3 regions of the Paenarthrobacter nicotinovorans genome follow, and region 2 is predicted to be linked to each of the others. Evidence: riboswitches for the same ligand, from Rfam matches in the RefSeq annotation. Region 2 holds a riboswitch; each other region holds the start of a gene.

Region 1 (3,264 bases), 1.0 Mb from region 2:
CGCGCGGGTACCTGCCTTATCTGATGCCAATGCGCTTGCCTGGCCGTTAACTGGGGAACGCGTCAGGAGCGCCTCAGCCGCTGGCAACTCCAGCGGCCCAAACGGCGCCGGAACGTTGCCGTGCGGCTGCTGCTGCAGTACCGCCCGTGCCAGCCGGCGTGCACGTTGGTGCGGGGCAACCGCGTGCTCACTGCAGTGCCTTCTGTGCGGCGTCAAGGAGCGACTCCAAGGTGGACGCCTGCGGCTGAGGCGACGTGCCTGCGGTGGGCTTGCCGGTGGGCCGGGGCTTTGCCGTTTGAGTTCCCGTCGGTGTTGGCGTCGGGGTCGGCGTGGGAGTGGTGGTCGGCGTCGGCGTCGTGGTGGGCGTCGGTGTTGCCGGCGGCGTCGTGATCGTGTCCGAGGGCACGTCGCCGGGCGCCGGCGCAGGTTGGGTCGGAGCCGGAGTGCCGGCTACGGGGGACGGCGCTGCGACTGCCGGGGCGGACGCCGAGGGGACCCAGACAGGGGCTGCCAGGGAGACGTGCGGTGAAGGAACCGACGACGGCGAAACCGCCACAGGCGCTTCCGGTACCGTCGCCTCCGGTACCGTGGCCGGTTGGCCTGCTTCGGATGACGATTGACCCGACGACGACGGGGAGGACGCTGTGGTGTAGGAAGCCCGGGGCGCAGGGGCTGCCGAGCCCGGTTGGCGGTCCTCGCCACTCTGGCCGCCGCTGGCTTCCTGGGCCGGACTTTCCTGACCGAAGAACGGAAGCTCCAGTGCCTGCCCGACGGTTCCCGCAGTCAGTACCAGGCCCAGCGCTCCGGCAACCACTGCCATGCGCTGGCTCATGTGTTTCACCGACGCGGCTTTCCGCAGAACAGCTTGGGGTTCGCGGCCAAATGAGGAGGTGGTGCCGAGGGTTGATGCCGTCACCGGCGGAGGTGTCTTGCGGGATGCCGCCGGGGCCGGGGCGGCCGCTTCGGCTCCGGCTTCCCCGCGGGTGGCTGCCTTGCGGGCGGCAACCACGGGAATGGCTGACGTGGGAGGCCCGGGTGTGGTGGATGCCGGAGCTGCGGCCCGCGCGGCTTCGACTACCGGAATCGCTGCGGTTGCTGGCTCCGGGCCTGCGGTTGCCGGCTCCCGAAGCGCAGGGGCCGCCTTCGGCTCGGCAGGGGCGATCACAGCCCTTGCCGCACGCTCACGCTCAGCGGCCCGGGCCGCAGCCCGCGTGGTGGGCGCAGCCGTAGCGGGTGATGCCGGGGTGGGTGCCGTTACGGTGGGGATCGCCGTCGTGGCGGGTTCTGCTTGGGTGGGCATCGCCGTCGTGGCTGGTTCCGGGGATCCGCTGGGTTGGGCCCGACGGCGTCCGGTTGGCTTGGTGCGCTCGCGCTCGAGTTGCGCGCGGCGTGGGTTATCCATGGTTGGGGACATGGTTGTGCCTCTCAACGCCTGCGAGGTTAGCTGTCGGGTTCGGACGAGGCCGTCCGGCCGCGCGTGGCGGCTTCACCCCAAGGGCTTGCGGAGAAAACAAGCCCGGGAAACTGTGGGTCCCCCGTCTCTGCCGCGGGTCTGGCGGATCCTGGATTGCGGCAGAGCCCGGCGTCAATCCAGAAGCGGCCCAGCGGAGATCGGGTCGCCCTACGACCGTACAGGAGGCGGAAAGTAAAGTCACATTAATGTAACGGGCGGTAGTTCTGCCCCCGCGGGAGGGTGCTACCGCTTAGGCTTCGGGGCCGGTGCGGGGGCGGGGATTTCGTGTTCGATTTTCCGGACCTGGTGGGCTTGATGTGTGGCAGGGCGGAAGACTTCGTCTGCGATCCCCAGCATGCCGCCTGCTGCGGCCCGCCGGACGCCGCGCTTGTTCTCCCGCGCAATCCAGTACCAAAGCGCGCCTATGAGCGCGGGAACTCCGAGCACTGCTGCCAACACGGCCAAGATGTCCATCCGCCAACACTAGCCTTGGGCACGTACTGGCCGGTAGACATGAGCTATGGACCTACCAGTGATGCCGCCCGTTTCGCCCATGCTCGCCAAGTCCGTCACGAACATCCCCGACGTTGGGCATTACGAGCCCAAATGGGACGGATTCCGGACCATCGTCTTCAAGGACGGGGACGACATCGTCCTGGGCAGCCGCAACGAGAAGCCCATGACCCGTTACTTCCCGGAGCTGGTGGAAGCGCTGAAGAAGAACCTTCCGGACAAGTGCGTTGTGGACGGCGAGATCATCCTGATCCAGGGCAACAGGCTTGAGTTCGAGGTGCTGCAGCAGCGAATCCATCCCGCGGACAGCCGGGTTCGGATGCTTGCGGAGAAGACGCCGGCGTCCCTGGTGGCGTTCGACCTGCTTGCCCTCGGCGACGAGGATCTGACCGGCCGGCCCTTCGCCGAGCGGCGCGCTGCCTTGGAGAAGGCCCTCGCCGACGCCCGGCCTCCTGTGTACGTAACGCCTGCGGTGACGGACCTGGGGCGCGCCAAGGAATGGTTCGTGCAGCTTGAGGGAGCAGGCCTCGACGGCGTGCTGTCGAAACCGCTCGACGGCACCTACCAGCCGAACAAGCGGGTGATGTTCAAGACGAAGCATGAGCGGACAGCCGATTGCGTGGTGGCCGGATTCCGTTGGCACAAGACCGCGAAAGTTGTGGGGTCGATGCTCCTGGGGCTCTACGACGACTCAGGCCGGCTTCATCACGTCGGCGTCGTGGCGTCATTCCCCATGGCAAAGCGGGAGGCGTTGGTGGCGGAGCTTGAGCCCTATCAAGTGGAGCTCGGCGACCATCCGTGGGGCGAGTGGGCCAAGCAGGACGATTCGCCCGGGGGGTCTCGGATGCCCGGGGCGCAGAGCAGGTGGAGCGCCGGAAAGGACTTCTCCTTTGTGCCGCTGCGCCCCGAACTGGTGATCGAGGTGACCTACGACTACATGGAGGGTGACCGGTTCCGCCACACGACGCAGTTCCGTCGGTGGCGGCCGGACCGGACTCCTGAAAGTTGCACGTACTCGCAGCTGGAAGAGCCTGCGGAGTACGACCTTGGGGAGATCCTGAGCCTGCCGTAGCGGCCCGGTGGGGAACTACTCCTCGTGCCCCTGGTCGCTGCTCATGCTGCCTTCGGCGGGCGGGGTTTCTCCCGGGGGCACGCCGCCGCCTGGCTCGAGGCCTGTGACGTTTCCATCCAGGGGGTCGGGATTGGCCGAGGAAGCGGGGTCGTCGTCCTCGTCCTGGCGCATGTCGGGATCTTCGTGGATGCTGTCCGCGTCGGCGGTAGTGTCTATGGGTCCACTG
Region 2 (3,264 bases):
GCAGCGTCCATCGCAGCCGTCCGTGGCGCGGTTGAGGCGGAACCTGAAGAATAGACGCCCGTTACTGTGCCCTGGCCTGCGGCAGCTCAATGCTGTGGGGACGGTGGGCGGACTTCTTCCCGCGCAGGACGACGCGTAACCCTGCGGCCACCCGGGCGGCCGATCCCGTCAGAACCAGCGCGGTCAGGGCGCCCGGCAATAAACCGAGGGGATTGGACGTCAGCAGGACCACAACGACGAAGATCGCAGCCCACCCCAGGGCGCGAAGTACTCTGCCGGGAATACCGCTTCCCGTTTCCGCCACCGCACCGAGCTCCCTCCTAAGCTCACGGACGGGGACCCGTCCCCGGGCGAGGTCGCGCATCAACCGCGCCATACCGCGCAGATCGGCAAAGGCTGTCCGTACGACGTCGACGCTTGAGTTGGGATCGTCAGTCCAGTCCACGGGGACCTCGTGGACGCGCAAACCGCAGAGCTCGGCGTCGATCATGAGTTCAGTGTCAAAGAACCAGCGGTCGTCTTTGATGTAGGGGAGGAGCTTGCGTGCGGCGTCGGCCCGGATGGCTTTGAAAGCGCACTGGGCATCGGAGACGTGGGCGCCCATGAGGGTCCGCAGCAGGGCGTTGTAGCTGCGGGAAATGATCTGCCGCTGCGGGCTCAGGTTCGTGTGCGAGGCCGGTGACAGCCGGGTGCCGACAGCGACATCCGAGTGCCCGGAGAGCAGCGGGGCCAGCAAGGGTGCCAAAGCGGAAAGGTCCGCCGGCAGCTCGGCTTCCATGTAGGCCAGAATGGGCGACGGCGAGTTTTGCCAGACCTGGCGGAGCGCGTTCCCACGGCCTCTGTCCTGGAAACGGACGACGAGAAGTTCGGGCAGTTCCCGGGCCAGGCGCTCGGCTACCCGAAGCGTACCGTCCGTACTGGCGTTGTCGGCAACAGTGATCCGGAACGCGTGCGGCAGTGACTCCATGAGGTGGCCGTGCAACCGGCGGAGGTTCGTCTCGAGCCGCGCTTCCTCGTTGCAGACGGGCACGGTGAGGTCCAGGACAGGAACCCGGGCGGGGACGCCCGCGCCCGGGTCCTGCGGGTGGTGGACTACGGTCCCTGGATCCGTGATGGTCATGGATCCAGAATGAAGGATCAGATTATGAACCCTTTAGGCGGAAGCTGTGACACTACTGTGAGCCCCGGCAAGCACCTGTGAAAACGAAAGAAGCCGCCCCGGTTCCCGCCATCCGCTCCAGTAAGAACTGAGGCAAACGGCGGAAGCCGGGGCGGCAATCAAACAGCTTGGCTTAGTACCAGTTGTTGGCCAAGTGGAAGGCCAGGGCAGCTGACGGGGATCCGTAGCGTTCCTTGATGTAGTTCAGGCCCCACTTGATCTGGGTCTGGTAGTTGGTCTGCCAGTCAGCGCCGGCAGAAGCCATCTTGCCGGCCGGAAGGGACTGGACAATGCCGTAGGCGCCGCTGGAGGCGTTGGTGGCAGTGGTCTTCCAGTTGGATTCCTTCTCCCACAGCGTGTTCAGTGCCGTCATTTCGGCGGCGCTCCAGCCGTAGCTGCCCAGAATGCTGGCGGCGTAGGCCTTGGCAGCAGCGGGGTCATCCACAGCCTTGGGAGCAGCTGCGGCGGCTGCGGCTTCTGCGGCGGCGGCAGCAGCGGCGTCGGCTGCCTGCTTTGCGGCAGCGTCAGCGGCGGCCTTTTCTGCGGCAGCCTTTTCTGCGGCGGCCTGGTCGGCTGCTGCTTGCGCGGCGGCCGCCTGATCTGCAGCGGCTTTATCGGCGGCGGCTTTGTCAGCTGCGGCCTTGTCGGCGGCGGCTTTGTCAGCTGCGGCCTTGTCGGCGGCAGCCTTCTCAGCTGCGGCCTTCTTGGCTGCTGCGGCTTCCTCAGCGGCCTTGTTGTTGCTGGCCTCGGCGGCGGTCCGGGCTTCGGCCACGCGGCTTGCCTCAGGGAGAGTAAGAGCTGCGTTGGCGGCGGTTCCGAGCGATGCAACGCCCAGTGCAGCGGCGATAACGCCGGCTACTACGGACATGCGTGCACCGGACTTGCCGTCACGGGCTGCCTTCTTGAGGACTGACTGCGACTTGGTCGACGGGTTGTCGTTATGGTCGCGGTGACGCGCGGAAGGGCGCGTCTGATCGTTGAATTCAGACATGTGTGATTACCTCTCAGCGCCTGCGGAGTTAGCTGTCGGGTTCGGATGAGGTCATCCGGCCGCGCATCACGCTGCGGCTTCACCCCAAGGGCCGGCAATAAATGCCTGGGCCCGGAGACTCTGGGTCCCCCGTCTCTGCCTCGGAGAAAGTACGGACTCCGGGAAGTGGCAGAGCTCGGCGCATCCCGGATGTGGGCCAGTTGGGGCGACCCACCCTTTCGACGGTACAGGAGGTTTCTGCTGAAGTCACATTTAGGTAACAGAGATCACGACGACGGTGAGTCGCCTTGCCGGGATCGTTACAGTTGTCCGCCGCTCACGGTTGGAAGCCTCACGGCGAACTCCGTACGACCCGGACGGGAGGTCACTTCGACGCTTCCACCATGCGCTTCAACTATGGATTCCACGATCGACAGGCCCAGCCCCGACGTCCCTTCAGACCCCGACCGCGCTGCGTCGGCCCGGGCAAAGCGGGAGAAGATCCGGCCTTGGAAATCGTCCGGAATGCCGGGCCCGTTGTCCGTCACGGTCACCACTGCACTGCCGTCGGCCGAGAGCATCACGCCGGTGACAACCGTAGTTCCGGGATCTGTGTGCTTCCTGGCGTTCGAGAGCAGATTGGCCAGCACCTGGTGGAGCTGCGTGGCATCGCCGCGGACGGTGATGGGTTCATCGGGCAACGAGAGCTGCCAAATGTGGTCCGGGGCCATGACCTTCTCGTCGCTCACTGTCTCAACCACAAGCTGGGTCAGGTCCACATCGGTGACCTTGACCGGTTGGCCTTCATCCAGCCGTGCAAGCAACAGGAGGTCCTCCACCAGCGTGGTCATGCGCTCGGACTGGCTTTGGACCCTGGCCAGCGACTTCCTGCCGTCGTCCGTGAAGTTTTCGGTCATCCGCAGCAACTCGGTGTAGCCGCGGATGGCGGTCAGCGGCGTACGCAGTTCATGCGAGGCGTCGGCGACGAACTGCCGCACCTTGGTTTCGCTTTCCTGCCGGGCCTCCAGCGCGCTGGATACGTTGTTCAGCATCTGATTCAGGGCGTAGCCGACGCTCCCTACTTCAGTGCCGGGATGGGAGGCCGACGCCGGGACCCGCACCGCAAGTGCCACCT
Region 3 (3,264 bases), 230 kb from region 2:
CGACGTGAACCTCCTGCAGGCCATGGACGGCTACGCCTCCGACTCCCGGGTGGTTGTCACGCGGCTGGCCGAGCCCATCCAGGTGGAGCCGGAACTGCTCACCCAGTTGGATGAGGGTGGAATCCGGCCCGGGGCGCCGGTCTCCCTCGAGCGCGTGGGCGAGTACATCTCCGTCCGGGTGCCCGGCATCGAAGGAGCCTTGGAGCTCCCGCCTGAAGTTGCAGCGCACGTCTTCGTGTCCCTCAACTGACAGTCTTCCGGTCCGACAACCCTCCCGGCAGTGTCAAACCTCACTTTGAGGGGCTTTGGCGCGCGTGTGACCTGCGGTTTTTCGAAATTGATGATAAGGGCCCGCCGCCGCAGGCGTCTTTCTGTTGATAACGAATTTATTACCAAGGGCCTTAATCCCCTATAGTTATCTACTAGCGCTGATACCAAAGCGTTACCTGATCCGGAGCCGAGCTCTGCCAGCGGATCGGGTGAACCATCACCACTGGCAGAGGCGGGGGAACCACAAGCGGCTGTCTAAAGAAGCAGCCTTGGGGTGAAGTCCGCAGCAGAAGTGCCCATTGATGCAAGTCCCTCCTTGGATACCTGTGTGCCGTGAGCGCTTCGTGCGGACCGGGTCTTTGAACTCTCTGACCCGAATCCGACAGCTAACTTCGCAGGCTTTTCAGAGAGGAACAGAGTTTGACATCGCAGAACGTCAGGGGCCGCCGCCGTGCGTCCGGCCCCGCTACTGAGCTGCGGCCAGCCCGCGTCGTAACGGAGATCCGGCCCCGCGACACCGAACGCCAGGTGCGCCGCCGTAAGAGCCCGTTGCGCCAGGTTGCCGACTTCGCCGCAGCAAGTGGCGTCGGGCAGAAGGCCGGAGTTGCGCTTGCCGCCACCGGACTTGCCCTGACTGTCGGCCTGCCGGCCACCAGCCCCGTCATGGCCACCTCGGAATCGGGACAGTCCGAATCTGCCCTGGCCGTTGGCGGCACTGTGGGAAGCCAGCCCGAGGTTTCCGCGGCAGCATCAGCCAAAATCGACTTCAGCCGCGCAGCTGTAGCCACCGCTGCGGACCCTGACGGAAAACTGAAGCAACTGCTCAGCGCCCAGTCGGCCGGCAGCATCCAGCGTGCTTCTTCCGTGGGCACCCTGGGCAGCCCCCTCGACACGCTCACCACCGCTTCCCCCTTCGGTTACCGCGTCAGCCCCCTCACGGGCGGCACCGGCGACTTCCACCGCGGCCAGGACTTCGTGGCACAATGCGGAACTGCCGTGCATGCAGCTGCAGCAGGCAAAGTGACTTTTGCCGGGTGGCACGAGTACGGCGGAGGCAACCGTGTGGTTGTGGATCACGGCAACGGCCTGGAGACCACGTACAACCACCTGTCGTCCTTCAACGTCCAGGTGGGCCAGACGGTCAACCGCGGGGACACCGTAGCCCTGAGCGGCACCACAGGCGCCTCCACCGGCTGCCACCTCCACTTCGAAGTACAGGTCAACGGCGAGGTCGTTGACCCCATGGGCTGGCTCTAAGCCAGTTGATGGTGCTCTCTCGCATTGATGACAGGCCTCGTGACCTGAATGTGACATTCGCTTTCAATTGTTATAACCTTCAGAGCGCATCGGCTTTTTAGGGGGCCGGTGCACTTGAGTGGATTGCCTAGCTCTGCCACCACTCGAGGTCCGTTCGCAAAATCGTCTGGCAGGGGCGGGGGAACCACTTCTGGTCTTCGAATGAAGGCCTTGGGGTTAAGTCGCAAAGTTTCCCAGTGAAGCAGCGCGGCCGGATGACTCCCATCCGAATCCGACAGCTCACCTCGCAGGCATTGGGAGAGGCTACCTACGTGTCATCACGCACTACCCCTGCGCGCCATCGCGCTGAATCGGTTCGTTCGAACCCGTTGAACACTCTTTCGAAGGCTGTTTCCTCGAACGCCGGTACCGTTGGCCGCCAGGCCGCCGTGCTGGCAGCAGCCTCAGGCCTCGTCCTTACTGTCGGGTTGCCGGCTCACGCCGCTGACACCGACGTCTCCACCTCGGAAGTCTCCAGCACCCAGCAGCTGGCTGCCACCGCAGTGGTCACTGCAGAGCCAACAGCCACCGTCTCCTTCGAGAGCCCCGTCGTGGCCACCAAGGAAGCCCCCAAGGTTGTCCAGCGTGCGGCCCTGGTCACAGAGCGCACGGCGGATGAAGCCACTGCAGTCACTGCCCAGTCCTCCGAAGCCAAGGAGTCCGCCTCCAGCGCGGCAGCATCCGGGCTCGCAGCGATTGCCTACACAGGAATCGGCTCGCCTTACGTATGGGGCGGCACTACTCCGAGCGGCTGGGACTGCTCCGGCTTCACCCAGTGGGTCTACGCCCAGGCCGGCATCAGCATCCCCCGCGTCAACGCCTGGACGGCCATGAAGCCCACCAGCGCCCCCCAGCCCGGTGACCTGGTCATGCAGAACGGCGGTGCGCACGTAGGCATCTACGTCGGCAACGGCATGATGATCAGTGCTTTGAACCCGGGCCAGGGAACCCTGCTGCACTCCGTGGCCTCCACCGGCACGTCTTCGTTCTTCACCCTCCGCTAGAAACAACCCGATTCGGGGCCGGCTGACGTACCCCTGCCAGCTGACCCACTACCCACAGGTACCCCAACTGCCTGCGGATACGAAAGAGAAAACAATGACCAGTGCACACAAAGTTGCACGGCACCGCGCTGAGGCCCCCAAGACCAGCTCGCTTGCCGTCATCGCAAAGGCCGTCACCGTCAACGCCGGTGGCGTCGGCCGCCAGGCAGCAGTCATCGCCGCAGCTTCAGGCTTGGTGCTGACCAGCGGTATCGCTGCCAATGCTGCTGAGACGAATGTCGACCGCGAATCGACGTCGACGTCCGCCCTCGATGTCCAGTCTGTTGCCCAGGCCACCATCGCTGCGGACTCCACGGTTGCCATCTCTTACGAGCGTCCCGTGGTCACCACCGTGGAAGCTCCGGCTCCCGTGGTTGAAGAGGCTCCGGCAAAGGTTGAGGCCAAGGCATCGACCAAGTCCACCGCCACCGCGGCTCCGGCCACGAACGCCTCATTGGCCGTCAGCACTGCCACCCCTGCACCCGCTGCTCCGGCTGCGTCCAGCGGACTCGGTGCAGCAATTGCTGCCGCCGCGTACGCCCAGCTCGGTGTCACGCAGGACTGCACCATGCTGGTCACCAACTCCCTGGCAGCAGTGGGAATTCACTTCCACGACTGGCCCGCCGGTTACCTTTCGCTGGGCCGCACCGTGAGT

Evidence for each region. Region 2 has a riboswitch for cyclic di-AMP ahead of JMY29_RS03570 (aggregation-promoting factor C-terminal-like domain-containing protein). Riboswitches for the same ligand answer to the same signal wherever they lie in the genome.
Region 1: it holds a riboswitch for cyclic di-AMP, as region 2 does, so the genes downstream of both, JMY29_RS18740 (hypothetical protein) here and JMY29_RS03570 (aggregation-promoting factor C-terminal-like domain-containing protein) in region 2, are expected to answer to the same signal.
Region 3: it holds a riboswitch for cyclic di-AMP, as region 2 does, so the genes downstream of both, JMY29_RS04630 (C40 family peptidase) here and JMY29_RS03570 (aggregation-promoting factor C-terminal-like domain-containing protein) in region 2, are expected to answer to the same signal.

The regions. Positions count from the first base shown of each region.
Region 1 is NZ_CP089293.1:4,038,182-4,041,445, reverse strand. Features, by position in the region: gene JMY29_RS18740 (hypothetical protein) at 188-1,402, opposite strand; cyclic di-AMP (ydaO/yuaA leader) riboswitch at 1,418-1,568, opposite strand; gene JMY29_RS18735 (hypothetical protein) at 1,697-1,927, opposite strand; gene JMY29_RS18730 (ATP-dependent DNA ligase) at 1,974-3,038, shown strand; gene JMY29_RS18725 (DUF6480 family protein) at 3,054-3,264, opposite strand, start outside.
Region 2 is NZ_CP089293.1:724,190-727,453, forward strand. Features, by position in the region: gene JMY29_RS03560 (pyridoxal phosphate-dependent decarboxylase family protein) at 1-54, shown strand, start outside; gene JMY29_RS03565 (glycosyltransferase) at 62-1,120, opposite strand; gene JMY29_RS03570 (aggregation-promoting factor C-terminal-like domain-containing protein) at 1,293-2,150, opposite strand; cyclic di-AMP (ydaO/yuaA leader) riboswitch at 2,156-2,317, opposite strand; gene JMY29_RS03575 (sensor histidine kinase) at 2,450-3,264, opposite strand, start outside.
Region 3 is NZ_CP089293.1:958,042-961,305, forward strand. Features, by position in the region: gene JMY29_RS04620 (metal-dependent transcriptional regulator) at 1-250, shown strand, start outside; cyclic di-AMP (ydaO/yuaA leader) riboswitch at 446-686, shown strand; gene JMY29_RS04625 (M23 family metallopeptidase) at 691-1,527, shown strand; cyclic di-AMP (ydaO/yuaA leader) riboswitch at 1,673-1,834, shown strand; gene JMY29_RS04630 (C40 family peptidase) at 1,839-2,570, shown strand; gene JMY29_RS04635 (NlpC/P60 family protein) at 2,665-3,264, shown strand, end outside.